Regions from separate parts of the Microbispora sp. CL1-1 genome, predicted to be linked through region 2. Evidence: predicted binding sites of a transcription regulator. Region 2 holds the regulator's gene; the other holds the start of a gene.
The links. Region 2 encodes LexA, which represses DNA repair genes until DNA is damaged. Its sites were predicted from a motif close to TCGAACANNTGTTCGA; they were not measured.
Positions count from the first base shown of each region.

Region 1: ruvC (crossover junction endodeoxyribonuclease RuvC) is a predicted target of LexA. The motif match lies at 6,007-6,022, and genes of this name have one in related genera.

Region 1 covers NZ_JAATEK010000016.1:118,653-126,826, reverse strand. Annotated here, with positions in the region: gene HCK04_RS20240 (adenine phosphoribosyltransferase) at 1-25, opposite strand, end outside; gene secF (protein translocase subunit SecF) at 114-1,148, opposite strand; gene secD (protein translocase subunit SecD) at 1,148-2,938, opposite strand; gene yajC (preprotein translocase subunit YajC) at 2,980-3,330, opposite strand; gene ruvB (Holliday junction branch migration DNA helicase RuvB) at 3,574-4,623, opposite strand; gene ruvA (Holliday junction branch migration protein RuvA) at 4,704-5,324, opposite strand; gene ruvC (crossover junction endodeoxyribonuclease RuvC) at 5,321-5,950, opposite strand; gene HCK04_RS20205 (GNAT family N-acetyltransferase) at 6,061-7,257, opposite strand; gene HCK04_RS20200 (YebC/PmpR family DNA-binding transcriptional regulator) at 7,396-8,148, opposite strand; gene pdxT (pyridoxal 5'-phosphate synthase glutaminase subunit PdxT) at 8,152-8,174, opposite strand, start outside.
Region 2 covers NZ_JAATEK010000003.1:266,897-275,070, forward strand. Annotated here, with positions in the region: gene HCK04_RS05475 (MFS transporter) at 40-1,551, shown strand; gene HCK04_RS05480 (alpha/beta hydrolase) at 1,563-2,369, shown strand; gene HCK04_RS05485 (vitamin B12-dependent ribonucleotide reductase) at 2,433-5,318, opposite strand; gene nrdR (transcriptional regulator NrdR) at 5,437-5,916, opposite strand; gene lexA (transcriptional repressor LexA) at 6,354-7,067, shown strand; gene HCK04_RS05500 (aminotransferase class I/II-fold pyridoxal phosphate-dependent enzyme) at 7,156-8,174, shown strand, end outside.

The DNA of each region.
Region 1 (8,174 bases), on a different contig from region 2:
TGATGAGAGCCGTCCAGTCAGTCACGACGCCCAAGCCTAACGGGACAGGGGAACATGAAGGCGCCCCCGGAACCGGCGGGTTCCGGGGGCGCCTGCGTCGGACGGGCCGGGGGTCAGCGCTTCTTGCGCTTCTCCGTGCCGGCGGCCTGCTGCGTGCCGGCCGAGACGGGCTCCTTCGCGGCGGCCTTGGCCGCGGAGACCTGCTTGGCGTGCACCCGCTGGGCCAGCGCCTGCCACTTGGGCTCCCGCTCCTTCAGCGTGACCAGGATCGGCGTGGCCACGCACAGGGACGAGTAGGTGCCGACGATCATGCCGACGAACAGGGCCAGCGACAGGTCCTTCAGCGTGCCGGCGCCGAGCAGCGTGGTGCCGATGAACAGGATCGCCGCCACCGGCAGGATCGCGACCAGCGAGGTGTTCAGCGACCGGATCAGCGTGTGGCTGAGCGCGTTGTTGGCGGCCTGCGTGTAGGTCATCTTCGCGCTCGTGCCGAGCTTGCCCGTGACCTCCTTGATCATGTCGAAGACGACGACCGCGTCGTACAACGAGTAACCGAGGATCGTGAGGAAGCCGAGCATGGTCGCCGGGGTGACCTCGAAGCCCGACCAGGCGTAGACGCCCGCGGTGATCACGAGGTCGTGGACGAGGGCGACGATCGCCGCGAGGGCCATCCGCCACTCGAAGGCGACCGACAGGTACAGCATGATCGCGATCATGAAGACCGCGAGGCCGATCCAGGCCTTCTGCGAGACCTCGCCACCCCAGGTCGCGCCGATGACCTGGGAGCTGACCTGGTCTTCCTTGATCCCGTACTTCTGGGCGATCGTGGTCTGGACCTTGGTCACCTCGTCGCCCTTGAGGCTCTCGGTGGTGACCCGCCAGTTCGGACCGGCCTGCTGCACGATGACCTGGTGGACCCCGGCGTCCGAGACGGTCTCGCGGACCTGCTCGATGCTGGAGCCGGGCGTGCGCGTGAAGTCGAACACCGAGCCGCCGCGGAACTCCACGCCCAGGTTGAGCCCGTTCAGCGCCAGGCCGAGGATCGAGACGGCCAGCAGGAACACCGACAGGCCGTACCAGATCTTGCGCTTGCCGACGAAGTCGATGTTGATGTCGCCGCGGTAGAGGCGGCTGATCACTCCCGGCATCACGCCTCCTGCAGGGTCTGCTCGGCGGGGCTGGTGCGGCCCATGCGCTCCGCGTCGAGTCCGGACAGCTTGTGGCCCTTGGAGAAGAACCGCAACCGCCCCATGAGGGACATCAGCGGCTTGGTGAACAGGAACACCACCACGATGTCGATGAGCGTCGTCAGGCCCATCGCGAACGCGAAGCCGGCCACGTCGCCGACCGCGAGGAAGTAGAGCACCACCGCGGCGATGAACATGACCGCGTCGGCGACCAGGATGGTGCGCCGGGCGCGCCGCCAGGCCACCTCCACGGCCGAGCGCAGCGTGCGGTGGCCCTCCTTGATCTCGTCACGGATCCGTTCGAAGTAGACGATGAACGAGTCCGCGGTGATGCCGATCGAGACCACCAGACCGATGATGTGCGGCAGCGAAAGCCGGAAGCCGGCGTTGTGGCTCAGCACGTCCACCGTCAGGTACGTGAACACGGTGGCCACGCACAGGCTGGCGATGCCGATGAGCCCCAGGCCCCGGTAGTAGATCAACAGGTAGATCATGACGACGAGCAGGCCGAGCGCACCGGAGATGAGACCGCCGTTGAGCTGGTCCTGGCCGAGGGTCGAGGAGACCGACACGACCGAGCTCTGCTGGAACTTCAGCGGCAGCGCGCCGTACTTGAGCTGGTCGGCCAGCTCGGTGGCGGTCGTCTGCGTGAAGCTGCCGGAGATCCGGGCGCTGCCGCCGGGGATGGCCTCCTCGATCGTCGGAGCGACGATGACGACGCCGTCCAGCACGTTGGCGAGCTGGTTGCGCGGGGCCGGCAGGGACGTGATGCGCCGGGTGATGTCGGCGAACTGGCTGGCGCCCTTCGACTTGAAGTCGACCTGGACGATCCACTCACCGGTGGTGGGGTCGGTGCCCGCCTGGGCGCCGCTGATCTCGGTGCCCTGCACCGCGGCCTTGTCCAGGATGTAGCGGGCCGTGCCGTCGTCGCTGCAGGCGACGATCTGCTTGTTCGGGTCGTCCGCGGCGCCCTGACCGCGGTTCTTCGCGGTGCAGTCGATGTTGCGGAACTCGGTCAGCAGCGCCGGGTCGATGCCGCTGGTGTCCTGACCTGCCAGTGGGTCGCCCGCGTCCTGCGGAGCGGCCGTCGGCGTGGGGCTGGGAGCGGCCGCCGAGGGCGACGCCTTCGCCCGGTTGGCGCGGGCGGCTCCCGCCCCCGCCTTGCGGTGGTTCCCGGCCCTCTCCGAGGCGCTCGGGTCCGGCGACGGCGCGGTCAGCGCCTTCGACAGGGCGCGCCCGGCGGGAGTCGCGTTGCCGTTGTCCGCGCCCTGCCCGGCCGGCGTCGGCGTGCCCGCGGTGGTCGCGGGCGTCGCCGTGGCCGAGCCGCTGGGCGTCGGAGCCGCCGTGGGCACCTCGGCCGGCGGGTTCGCCGCGGCGGCCACCGCGAGCACCTGCCGCATGCGCAGTTCGGCGGTGGTCGACACCAGCTTGAGGGCCTCGTCACGGCCCGCGCCCGGGATCTGGATCACGATGTTGTCGTTCGACTTCGCGACCTGGGCGTCGGAGATGCCGGTGCCGTTGACGCGCTGCCGGATGATCGTCACGGCTCGGTCGAGGCTCTCCTGCGACGGCGCCTTCCCGTCCGCCGTGACCGGCGAGAGCGTCACGGTCGTGCCGCCCGCGAGGTCGAGGCCGAACTTGGGGACGAACGCCTTCTGGAGGGCGACCGTCGCGCCCATGACGATGATGAGCGCAAGGAGCAGCAGGAGTGTGCGTCCCGGCTTGCTCTGGCTACTGGTCGGTGGGGCCACTGGAGGTCAGTTCTTTCGTCGAAAAGTTGTGATCAGCCTACTCAGGACTGCTTGGTGCTCGTGTCGTCGCCGTTCCCCGTGTCGGTGCCCTCGGTCACGGTCTCCTCGGTTTCGGTCACCTCGTCCGCGGGGGTGATCACCCGGCCGATCGCCGCCTTGACCCAGCGGGTCTCGACACCGGGGGCCACCTCCAGCACGACGTCGTCGTCCTGCAGCGCGACCACCGTCGCGAACAACCCCGTCGTGGTCATGACCCGGGCGCCCGGGGTGAGGGAGTTCTGCATCTGGATCTGTTCCTGCTGCCGCTTGCGCTGGGGGCGGATCAGGAGGAAGTAGAACACCACTACCAACAAGATCAGTGGCAGGAACGTCCCAAGCGGGTTGTTACCCACGGGGGCCACCCTTTCGTAACGTGATGAACCGGCCTGACGCCGGAGGTCTTGTGCGCTTCACACGCGGGCCACCGCGACTTCTCGCGTGTGCGGCCAGTCAAGCCACGCAGTGTATGCGAGCACGCAGAAGCCCGGCAACGAACCCACGGGCAGGCGGGCGGGAAAGTTCCCGTTTCATGGGCTTCGCAATCGGTCTGTTACCTCTTTGCCCCGGTTTCCGCTTACCGCCTTGGCGCCCGGCGTTCAGGCGTCGTCGAAGAGCGAGGGCACCGCCACCGAGCCGACCGCGTCGGGAGGCGGGGTCATGCCGAGGTGCGCCCAGGCGGCCGCGGTGGCGACGCGGCCCCTCGGGGTGCGGGCCAGCAGCCCCTGCCGCACCAGGAAGGGCTCGGCCACGACCTCGACGGTCTCCGGCTCCTCCCCCACCGCCACCGCGAGTGTCGACAGGCCCACCGGGCCGCCGCCGAACTTGCGCAGCAGCGCGTCGAGCACGGCCCGGTCGAGCCGGTCGAGCCCCTCGGCGTCGACCTCGTAGAGGTTGAGCGCCGCCGCCGCGATCTCCCGGTCGATCACGCCCTCCGCGCGGACCTCGGCGAAGTCGCGCACCCGGCGGAGCAGGCGGTTGGCGATGCGGGGCGTGCCGCGCGAACGGCGGGCGATCTCGTGGGCGCCCTCGTCCGGCAGCTCGACCGACAGCAGCTTCGCGGAGCGCCGCAGCACCTGCTCCAGCTCGGCCACGTCGTAGAAGTCCATGTGGGCGGTGAAGCCGAACCTGTCGCGCAGCGGCGCGGGCAGCAGCCCCGCCCTGGTGGTCGCCCCGACCAGGGTGAACGGGGCGATGTCGAGGGGGATCGAGGTGGCGCCGGGGCCCTTGCCGACGACGATGTCCACCCGGAAGTCCTCCATGGCGAGATAGAGCATCTCCTCCGCCGGGCGGGCCATGCGGTGGATCTCGTCGATGAACAGGACCTCGCCCTCGGTCAGCGTGGACAGGATCGCGGCCAGGTCGCCCGCGCGCTCCAGCGCCGGGCCCGAGGTCATCCGCAGCGGCGCGCCGAGCTCGGAGGCGATGATCATGGCGAGCGTCGTCTTCCCGAGCCCGGGACCGCCGCTCATGAGCACGTGGTCGGGCGGGCGGTTGCGGCGCAGCGCGCTCTCCAGCACCAGCGACAGCTGCTCGCGCACCCGGCCCTGCCCGATGAACTCGTCAAGGCGCCGGGGGCGCAGCGCGGCCTCGATCGCCCGCTCGTCGCCCTCCGGTTCCGGCGACACGAGATCCCGCTCGAAGCTCACTCGACACCATCCGCTCGGCCTGCCGGGACCCGTCCGATTCCCGGTGAAAATTTCATGGAACCTTCAGCCCGCCACGAGGGTCACCGCACGCTCAGCACGCGCAGCGCCGACTTGAGCAGCGCCGCCACCTGCGGGGCGCGGCCGGCCGCGAGCTCCGCCTCGGCCTCCGCGGTGACCGCCGCGACCGCCTCGTCGGCGTCCCTGGACGAGTAGCCGAGCCCGACCAGCCCGGAGTGGACCTGGTCGCGCCAGACGGGCGCCGCCGCCGCGCCGTTGAGCGCGGCGTCGACGGCCGCCGCCGGGGTGCCGAGCTTGTCCTTGAGTTCCAGCACGATGCGCTGCGCGCCCTTCTGGCCGATGCCGGGCACCATCGTCAGGGCCTTGATGTCGGCGCTCGCCACCGCGACCCGCAGCGCGTTGGGCGCGTGGACCGCGAGCATGGCCAGGGCCAGGCGCGGCCCGACCCCGCTGGCCGTCTGGAGCAGCTCGAAGACCGTGCGCTCGTCGTCGGAGGCGAAGCCGTACAGCGTGAGGGAGTCCTCGCGTACGACGAGCGAGGTGGACAGCCGGGCGGGCTCACCGACCCGCAGCCCGGCCAGGGTGCCCGGGGTGCAGTGGACGAGCATCCCGACGCCGCCCACCTCGACCACGGCGCTGTCGGCGCCGATCGCCGCCACCTGCCCCGCAACGGATGCGATCACCGCGTGTTCCCTCCCCGGTCCTGACGCCCGGCCGCGACTTCGCCGGGTCTCCCAGTCCTACCAGAGCCCCCGGTGCCCCCGGTGCCACTAGTGCCGATGGCGGCGGCACCGCCGGAACGGGCCCTGGCCAGGGCGTCGGCCAGGCGATGCTGCACGCCGCCGCGCCAGACGTGGCAGATGGCCAGGGCGAGCGCGTCGGCCGCGTCCGCGGGCCTGGGCATGGCGTCGAGCCGCAGCAACCGGGTGACCATCGTGCCGACCTGCTTCTTGTCGGCGTTGCCGTTGCCGGTGATCGCGGCCTTGACCTCGCTGGGCGTGTGCAGCGCGACCGGCAGCCCCCGCCGGGCCGCGCAGACGATCGCGACGGCCGACGCCTGGGCCGTCCCCATCACCGTGCGGACGTTGTGCTGGGCGAAGACCCGCTCGACGGCGACCGCGTCGGGCCTGATCTCGTCGAGCCAGCGCTCGATCTCGGCCTCGATGACGACCAGCCGGGACCCGATGTCGTCGTCGGGCGGGGTGCGGACCACCCCGACCGACAGCAGGCTCAGCGGCGCGCCCGGGCGGCCCTCCACGGCGCCGAGACCGCACCGCGTCAACCCCGGGTCCACGCCCATCACCCGCAGCTGGGGCATCCGCACCGGCACGCCTCCCTGATCCCGGCGGCGCGGCCGCCGCTGCGCCGAACATCTGTTCGGTCGGTCACTCTATCGCGATCAGCGGCCGCGCGGGGGCGTCAGAAGTAGTCGATCATGTACGCGGTGCAGCCGAAGGCGGCGTCCAGCGCGTCATCGGTGTCGGGAGATCCGCCGCTCAGCAGGCCGGCCCGGCGGAGGGTGGTCGCGGGGACGCCGGCGAAAAGTGCGGACATCCCGCCGATCGCGAGCCGTGTCGCGTCGCCGGCGGCCTTCTCACCGCCCGGCGCGTCCCGCCGTGTCATGGAGCCGGCGCCGCCGTCCACCCGCAGCAGCCACGCGCCCGCGTTGCCCGGGCGCAGGGCGTCGGTCACCTCGACGGGGATCTCGGCGCGGACTCCGGCGGGGAAGCCGCGCCCCTCGACAGCGGCGGGCAGATCGATCAGCCGGAACATCCACCGGGTCTGGCTGACCTCGTCCCTCGACCGCTCCCGCAGCATCCAGAGCACCGGGTCGGCCGGGTCCACGAACGCCTTCACCGACTTGGCGACGCTTGAGGAGCTGCCGACCAGCGACCACAGGGCCCTGGCCGTCGCCTCCGACCCCGCGAGCAGGTTGTCGACCTCGATGTCCCCGTCGCTCCACCGGTAGACGACGAACCCGTCCTCGGCCAGGTAGCAGAAGTCGTCGTCGTCCTCCAGCCACAGCCGCCAGGTCCGCTCGTCGAAGCAGAGCGGGCCGCTCGCGCGGGCGGCGGTGTGCACCCGGCCGACCAGGGCGACGACCTCGGCCGCGTCGGCGGGGCCCATCCTGCGCAGCTTGACCGCGCCGGACGCGCCGGATAGACCGGATGGACCGCCGAGCGTACGCAGCGCCTCGGCGGGCACGGTGACCCGCTGGAGCACGCCGGCGTGCTCGTAGCCCGCGCTCCGGTAGATGGGCGTGGTGGCCGGGTAGAGCGCGGAGACCACGTGGCCCAGCTCGGCGCAGCGCTCGATGACCGCGTGCGTGAGCGCCCGGCCCACGCCCCTGCCGCGGTCCTCCGGCGCCACCGTCACAGCCCCCACGCCGCCCATGGACAGCGGGCGGCCGTGCCACCACTGGACGTACGGGTTGATCCTGGCCGCGCCGACGAGCCGGGGGCCGTCGAAGGCGCCCAGATAACGGCCCTCGGGCAGCATCGGGGTGACGAGCTTGCGCCAGGTCTCCACGTCGCCGCCGGACAGCGGGCCGAAGGCGCGCCTGCGGGTGTCGAGGACGGCGTCCAGGTCGTCGCTCGTGAGATGACGGATGTCCACAACCGGCCAAGCTATGCGGGCCCCGGCGGCCATGCCACCGGTTTTCCGCTCACGCGGGGGCCTCGGGCCGGGCCCCGCGCCCATGTGGGCCGAGGGCCCGTGCCCATGTGGGCCGAGGGCCCGTGCCCGCCTCCGGCGTCAGGCGCCGACCTTCTCCATGACCTCGTCGCTCACGTCGAAGTTCGCCCAGACGTTCTGCACGTCGTCGCTGTCCTCGAGCGCGTCGATGAGCTTGAAGACCTTGCGGGCGCCCTCCTCGTCGAGGGGGACGTTGAGCGTGGGGACGAAGCTCATCTCGGCCGACTCGTAGTCGATGCCGGCGTCCTGCAGCGCCTTGCGCACGGGGATCAGGTCGGAGGCCTCGGAGACCACCTCGAAGCTCTCGCCGAGGTCGTTGACCTCCTCGGCGCCCGCGTCGAGGACGGCCATGAGCACGTCGTCCTCGGTCAGCGACCCCTTGGGGACGATCACGACGCCCTTGCGGTTGAACATGTACGACACCGAGCCGGGGTCGGCGAGCGAGCCGCCGTTGCGGGTCAGCGCCACGCGCACCTCGGACGCCGCACGGTTGCGGTTGTCGGTGAGGCACTCGATGAGAACCGCGACACCGCCGGGGGCGTAGCCCTCGTACATGATCGTCTGCCAGTCGGCGCCGCCGGCCTCGAGGCCGCCGCCGCGCTTGCGGGCCCGCTCGATGTTGTCGATCGGGACCGAGTTCTTCCTGGCCTTGGTGATGGCGTCGAACAGCGTGGGGTTGCCGTCCGGGTCGGGCCCGCCGGTCCTGGCCGCGACCTCGATGTTCTTGATGAGCTTGGCGAAAAGCTTGCCGCGCTTGGAGTCCAGCGCCGCCTTCTTGTGCTTCGTCGTCGCCCATTTGGAGTGGCCGGACATCGCCTAGAGCTCCCTCACCATTTCGA
Region 2 (8,174 bases):
CATCAGGGTTCTGATGGTTATCAGGATTGGAGGGTATCGATGCCTGTGGATTATGCCGGGCCTCGACGACGGGCGCCGTCGCTCACCGTGGTCTGCGCCGCGGTGCTGCTCGTCCCGGTGACCGCGACGGGGAGCGCCGAGGCGCTCGGCGACATCGGCGCGGGCCTGCGCGCCGGGCTGGACGCCACCCAGTGGGTGGTCAACGCCTTCTTCCTCACCTTCGCCGCGTTCATGGCGAGCACCGGGGCGCTGGCCGACCGGATCGGGCGGCGCAGGATGTTCGCCCTCGGCGCCGGGGTGTTCACGGCGGCGATGCTCCTGGCCGCGGCCGCCCCGGACATCGGCACACTGATCGCGGCCAGGGCGCTCGCGGGCGCCGGCGCCGCCGCGGCCATGACCGGCGGCACCGCGCTGCTCGCGCAGGCCTACCCCTCGGGCGCCGGCAGGACCAGGGCGTTCGCGTGGTTCGGCACCACGATCGGGCTGGGGCTGGCCTTCGGCCCGGTGATCGCCGGAACGCTGGTCGGCGCCGTCGGCTGGCGCGTCCTGTTCGGCGCGGCCGGGATCGCGCTGCTGCCGGTGCTGCTGCTGAGCGCGCTGCTGGAGGAGTCACGCGCCGCTTCGGACGGCCCCATGGACTGGGGCGGCGCGGTCACCTTCACCCTCGCGCTCACCGCCTTCACCTTCGGCGTGATCGAGGGGCCTGCTCTCGGGTGGACGCACCCGGCGGTGCCGGCCGCCTTCGCCGCGTGCGCGGTCCTGTCGGCGGCCTTCGCCCTGGCCGAGCGCCGTCATCCCGCGCCGCTTGTCGACCTGTCGCTGCTGGCCCGGCCCCGGTTCGCGGCGATCGCGTCCATACCGTTCCTGCTCGCCTTCGGCTTCGTCGCGCTGACGATCGTGCTGCCGCCGTACCTCATGGCCACCTCGGGCTACTCGGCCCGGCAGGCGGGTCTGACGTTGCTGCTGCTGACCGGGCCGACGCTGGTGATGCCGCCCGTCTCCGGTGCCCTGGCCCGCCGCCTGTCGCAGCGCGTCCTGCTGGTGACCACGCTGCTGCTGGTCGCGGCCGGGACCGGTCTGCTGGCGACGGTGCCCGCCGGGTCGGGCCCGGCGCGGCTCGCCCTGCCATTGATATTGATCGGGACCGGCTTCGGCGTGTCGCTTGCCGTGGTCGACGGGGCGGCGGTCTCCTCCGTCGAGCCCGCGCGGGCCGGCATGGCGGCCGGGCTGTTCAACACGGCCCGCATCACCGGCGAGGTCGTCGCCATCGCCGTGCTCGGCGCCGTGCTGTCCGCGCTGACCCAGGCGAGCCTGACCGGCCCGTACGGCGAGGCGCGCGCGGCCCGGGCGACCTCCCGCCTGCTGCAGGGCGACATCACAGGGGCCGTGCCGGCGGGAGCCGGACCGCTGGAGTTCGCCCGCCTGGCGAGCGCCGGCTACGCGGACGCCCTGCACACCGCCCTGTGGCTGCTGACCCTCCTGTCCCTGGCCGGCGCGCTCGCCGTCGGCCTCCTGATGTCCGTCCGCGAACCCGCGCGGATCACCACGTGAAAGGAACGACCATGCCCGTCGTCACCGTCGGTTCGAGCACCGTCAACTATCTCGTCACCGGCACCGGCCCCGGTCTCGTCCTCGTGCACGGCACCGGCGCCGACGCGCAGGCCAACTGGGGCCCGCTCATCGACGCCGCCTCCGGCCGCTTCACCGTGGTCGCCCCCGACCTGTCCGGCTCCGGCGCCACCGTGGACGCGGGCGGTCCGATCCGCGTCGAGGACCTGGTCGCCCAGGTGCTCGGCGCGGCCGAGCACGCCGGTCTGGAGCGCTTCCACCTCGTCGGCCACTCGCTCGGCGCCGTCGTCGCAGTGGCGACGGCGGGCACCCGGCCGGAGAAGATCCTGTCGCTGACGGCGCACGCCGGATGGGCCAGGACCGACCCGTGGATGGCCTTCCAGATGGACCTGTGGGTCCGCCTGGTGCGCACCGACCGCGAGTTGCTGGCCCGTCTGCTCCAGTTCACCGCGATGGGCGAGGAGACGCTCCGCGCCCGGTCGGCGGAGGACTTCGAGCAGGCCGCCGCCGCGTTCACGGCGATGCTCGGCGGCGCGGAGGACGGGTTCGAGAGGCAGACCCTGGCCGACATCTCCGTCGACATCACCGGGCTCCTGCCGCACGTGTCCGCACCGACGCTGATCGTCTCCAGCGCCGACGACCGGATCGTGCCGCCGCACCACCAGCGCGAGCTCGCCCGGCTCATTCCCCACGCCGAGCTCGTGACGGTCCCCGGCGGCCACGGCCTGCCGTTCGAGGACCCCGCCGCGTTCACCGCCGTCATCACCGGCCGCCTGGACCGCATGGCCGCGGCGGTCTGAGGTCCCGTGAACACGCCGACGGGGCGCCGGATCTCTCCGGCGCCCCGCCTGACGGCGAACCGATCAGCTGCAGCCGCTGGTGCTGCCGCAACCCTCGCAGACGTAGCAGCTCCCGGCAGGGCGCATCTTGGTGCCGCAGGTCATGCACAGCGGCGCGTCCGCCGTACGGCCCTGGTGGCTCTCCAGCGAGGCGCCGACCCGGCGCGGCTCCGGCACGGCCACCGGCGCTGCCGGGGCCTTCTCGACCGGCGCGGGCTGCGCCTTCTCGACCGGCGCCTGCCCGCTCTCGATCGGCGCCGACTGGGCGAGCGCGGCGGTGTCCACGTCCTGCAGCGCGGCCGGGTCCTCACCGCGCTGCTGCGCGGCCCGCTCGGACGCGGAGAAGATCCCGAGGGCGGCCCGGTCCTCGTACGGCAGGTAGTCGAGCGCGAGCCGCCGGAAGATGTAGTCCATCACGGACTGCGCCATCCGGACGTCGGGGTCGTCGGTCATGCCCGCCGGCTCGAAGCGCATGTTGACGAACTTCTGCACGTACGTGTCGAGCGGCACGCCGTACTGGAGGCCGATCGAGATCGCCACGGAGAAGGCGTCCATCACGCCCGCGAGGGTCGAGCCCTGCTTGGACATCTTGAGGAAGACCTCGCCGAGACCGTCGTCGGGGTAGGACGAGGCGGTCATGTAGCCCTTGGCGCCGCCCACCGTGAAGCGGGTGGTGGTGCTCGGCCGCTGGTTGGGCATCCGCCGCCTGGTCGGCCGCGCGACCTCCACGACCTGGACGACCGGCTCCTTGTCCGCCGCCTCTGCGGGGGCCTCCTCGGAGGTCTTCTTCGCGACCGACAGCGGCTGGCCGACCTTGCAGTTGTCGCGGTAGACGGCCAGGGCCTTGAGGCCGAGCTTCCAGCCCTCCAGGTAGACCTGCTCGATGTCGTCCACGGTGGCCGACTCGGGCAGGTTGACGGTCTTGGAGATGGCGCCGGACAGGAACGGCTGGACGGCCGCCATCATCCGGACGTGGCCCATCGGGGCGATGGCCCGCTCGCCCATCGCGCAGTCGAACACCTCGTAGTGCTCCGGCCGCAGGCCGGGGGCGTCCACGACGTGGCCGTGCTCGGCGATGTACTCGACGATGGCCTCGACCTGCTCCTCCGGGTAGCCGAGCCGGCGCAGCGCCCGCGGGATCGTCTGGTTGACGATCTGCATCGAACCGCCGCCGACGAGCTTCTTGAACTTCACCAGCGCCAGGTCGGGCTCGATGCCGGTGGTGTCGCAGTCCATCATCAGGCCGATGGTGCCGGTCGGGGCGAGCAGCGACGCCTGGGCGTTGCGGTAGCCGTTCTTCTCGCCCAGCTTGAGGCACTCCTGCCACTGCCGGGTGGCCTCGGTGTGCAGGGCCTTGTCCATGTCGCCGAGCGTGCGCAGGTCGTCGTTGGCCGCGGCGTGCTTGCGCATGACCCGCTTGTGCGGCTCGGCGTTGCGCTGGTAGCCGTCGTACGGGCCGACGATCCCGGCGATCTCGGCCGAGCGGCGGTAGGACACGGCGGTCATCAGCGAGGTGATCCCGGCCGCGATGGCCCGGCCGCCGTCGGAGTCGTACGCGTGCCCGGTCGCCATCAGCAGCGCGCCCAGGTTGGCGTAGCCGATGCCGAGCTGGCGGTACGCCCGGGTGGTCTCGGCGATCTTCTGCGTCGGGAAGTCGGCGAAGGTGATCGAGATGTCCATCGCGGTGATGATCAGCTCGGTGACCTTCACGAAGGTCGCGACGTCGAAGGAGTCGTCGTCGCGCAGGAACTTCAGCAGGTTGATCGACGCGAGGTTGCACGAGGAGTTGTCCAGGTGGACGTACTCCGAGCAGGGGTTGCTGGCCGTGATGCGCCCGGTCTCGGGGCAGGTGTGCCAGTCGTTGATCGTGTCGTCGTACTGCAGGCCGGGGTCGGCGCACTCCCAGGCGGCCTGGGCCATCTTGCGGAACAGCGACCGCGCCTCGACCTCTTCGATGACCTCGCCGGTCAGCCGGGCCCGCAGGCCGAACTTGTCGCCCGCCTCGACGGCCCGCATGAACTCGTCGGAGACCCGCACCGAGTTGTTGGCGTTCTGGTACTGCACGGACACGATGTCCTTGCCGCCGAGGTCCATGTCGAACCCGGCGTCGCGCAGCGCGCGGATCTTGTCCTCTTCGCGCGCCTTGGTCTCGATGAACTCCTCGATGTCGGGGTGGTCCACGTCGAGGACGACCATCTTGGCCGCCCGGCGGGTGGCGCCGCCCGACTTGATGGTGCCGGCGGAGGCGTCGGCGCCGCGCATGAAGGACACCGGGCCGCTGGCCGTGCCGCCGCTGGACAGCAGTTCCTTGGACGAGCGGATGCGGGAGAGGTTGACCCCGGAGCCGGAGCCGCCCTTGAAGATGACGCCCTCTTCCTTGTACCAGTCGAGGATCGACTCCATCGTGTCGTCCACGGCCAGGATGAAGCAGGCGCTCACCTGCTGGGGGGAGCGGGTGCCGACGTTGAACCACACCGGGGAGTTGAAGCTGAAGACCTGGTGGATCAGCGCGTGCTTGAGCTCGTGGTCGAAGATCTCCGCGTCCTCGTCGGAGGCGAAGTAGCCGTTCTCGACGCCGGTCCTGGTGTAGACGCCCACGACCCGGTCGACGAGCTGCTTGAGGCTCGACTCGCGCTGCGGGGTGCCCACCGCCCCGCGGAAGTACTTGGTGGTGACGATGTTGGCCGCGTTGACCGACCAGAAGTCCGGGAACTCCACGCCGTGCTGCTCGAAGTTGACCGAGCCGTCCCGCCAGTTCGTCATCACGACGTCGCGCCGCTCCCAGCGGACCTCGTCGTACGGGTGGACACCCGGGGTGGTGAAGATGCGCTTCATCTTCAGGCCCTTGCGCGGGCGCTTGCCCGGGCGACCCCCCGCACCCGACACCGTGCCGCTCACGGTCTCCGTCATGACTTCCCCCTCCCAGGGCCCGATGGAGCCCCTTCTCCGGACCACGCTCGTTGAAACCACATAGTCGCGGTGCGCCGTCGCGCCCCGCCCGCCTCGTCCCGGTCCCCCGGAAGGCGTCTTATTCCTCGCCCCCGGTGCCATGGGCTGCGGTGCCGTGGGCCGCGCGGAGCCGCTCGATCTCCGCCTCGAAGTCCGCCAGCGTCTCGAAGCTGCGGTAGACCGACGCGAAGCGCAGGTAGGCCACCTCGTCGAGATCGCGGAGCGGGCCCAGGATGGCCAGGCCGACCTCGTGGGAGGCGATCTCGGCCGCGCCCGTGCCCCGGATGCTCTCCTCGACGCGCTGCCCGAGCTGGGCGAGGGAGTCCTCGCTGACCGGGCGCCCCTGACAGGCCCGCCGCACGCCGGCGATGACCTTCTCGCGGGAGAACGGCTCGGTGACTCCGCTGCGCTTGCTCACCATCAGCAGTACGGTCTCCTGCGTGGTGAACCTGCGCCCGCACTCGGGACAGGTGCGCCGGCGACGGATCGCCGCCCCGTCCTCTGCCGCGCGGCTGTCCACGACCCGGGTGTCCGGGTGGCGACAGAACGGACAGTGCACTTCATCGCCTCCCTGAACGCACATCCCCGAACACAAGGTGTGGTGAACTTACACCGGTGTGACTACTAGATGTTGTGGTCCAACCGTAGGAGCGCCCGACCTTGAACGCAAGTCGAACCGGCCTTGGGCAAGGAAGTCCCTGCTCCGCCCGCGTGTCGCACCCCGGGTCACGGCCGCATCACGCGCCCCGGCCGTCGCGGAATAGGCCGTTTACGCGCCTTTTCCCGGCCGTTTTTCGCACGGCTTCTGACCTGCGCCTACAGCGGCCGAAGAAGATCGGGGAAATCGAACACGGGATCGATCGAACTCCCGTACGATGAAGGCGGACGGCGAGATCGGCGATTTCGCTGGATATCGAACAATTGTTTGACGGTGATCTTGAATCGCGGTACGGTCGCTCTGTGCGACACGAGGAACACGGATTGAGAGGTGGCATCGTGAGTGACCGAAGTGAGCAGGCGAATGGCGTCAGCGACCTCGCGGTTCGCAGGCGCGACTCGCTTGGCCTCACCCCCAGGCAGCGGAAGATTCTCGAGGTGATCCGCGACTCGGTCCAGCAGCGCGGTTATCCGCCGTCCATGCGGGAGATCGGGGAAGCGGTCCAGCTGACCAGCACCTCCAGCGTGTCGCACCAGCTCACGGCGCTCCAGCGTAAGGGCTACCTCCGGCGTGATCCCCATCGGCCCCGGGCCCTGGAGGTCCGGCTGCCGGGCGAGCCGGTGCTGTGGGTGGACCCCGACGCCACCTCCGAGGAGGAGCCCGGGTTCAGCCGGCCCACCGCGGCCTACGTGCCGCTGGTCGGCCGCATCGCGGCCGGTGGGCCCATCCTCGCCGAGCAGAGCATCGAGGACGTGTTCGCCCTGCCCAAGCAGCTCGTGGGCGAGGGCACGCTGTTCCTGCTCCAGGTCTCCGGCGACTCGATGATCGAGGCCGCCATCGCCGACGGCGACTGGGTCGTGGTCCGGCAGCAGCCGGTCGCCGACAACGGCGACATCGTGGCCGCGATGATCGACGGCGAGGCCACCGTGAAGACCTTCAAGCGCAAGGACGGGCACGTGTGGCTGGTGCCGCACAACCCCAACTACGAGCCGATCCCGGGCGACGAGGCCACCGTGCTCGGCAAGGTCACGGCTGTCCTTCGCAAGCTGTAGCCGCGCCGGCGCCCCGCGGCACGACGGGATCGCGGGGCGCGGCGGCCGCCTTTTCGGCGGTCGTCAACCGGCAATTAGGGTGAGTCGGATGAAGCTCGACTCCCTCTCCCTCGACGCGGCCCGGGGCCGTGACGGAATCAAGTGGGCGCAGGCCGCGCCCGGCGTCATCCCCGCCTGGGTCGCCGACATGGACTTCCCCGTGCCCGACGTGGTCACGGAGGCCATAGCGCGACGCGCCGCCAAGGACCTCGGCTATCCCGCCTGGCTGGACACCCCGACCGCGGGACCACTGGCGGAGGCGTTCGCCGAGCGGATGGAGACGCGGCACGGCTGGCGGGCCGATCCGGCCCACGTGCGGTCCTTCACCGACCTCAACCAGGCTCTCCAGGTGCTGCTGCACGTCCTGACCGAGCCCGGCGACGCCGTGGCACTGCACGTCCCCGCCTACGACCCCTTCCTCACCACCATCACCGGGATGAACCGCCGCCTGGTGCCCATGCCGCTGACGGCCGACGGCAGGTTCGAGGTCCCCGGAGAGCCCGTCAGTGTGCTCCTGCTGGTCAACCCGCAGAACCCGTCGGGCCGTTCGTTCACCCGTGAGGAGCTCGAAGGCGTCGCCGCGTACGCCGATCGGCACGGCACGCTGGTGATCGCCGACGAGATCCACGCCGACCTGACGTACGCCCCGAAGCGGCACATCCCGTTCGCCACGATCCTCCCCGAGCGCACGGTCACGCTGACCTCCGCCAGCAAGGCCTTCAACATGGGCGGACTGCACTGCTCGGTGGCCCACCTCGGCGCGAAGGAGGCCAGGGACGCACTCGGCCGCCAGCCCGCCCACATCTTCGGCGCGCCCAGCGTGCTCGGGGTGGAGGCCACGGTGGCCGCCTGGCGGCACGGCGACGCGTGGCTGGAGGAGGTGCTGGCGATCCTCGACCGCAACCGCAGGCTCGTCGCCGAGCGGCTCCCGTCGGTCGGCTACCGCGTTCCCGAGGCCACCTATCTCGCGTGGCTCGACTTCGGGGTGCCCGGCGCGGCGGCGTTCGTCGAGCGGGAGGCCCGGGTCAGGCTCAACCCGGGCCCGATGTACGGAGGCGGCGACACCTT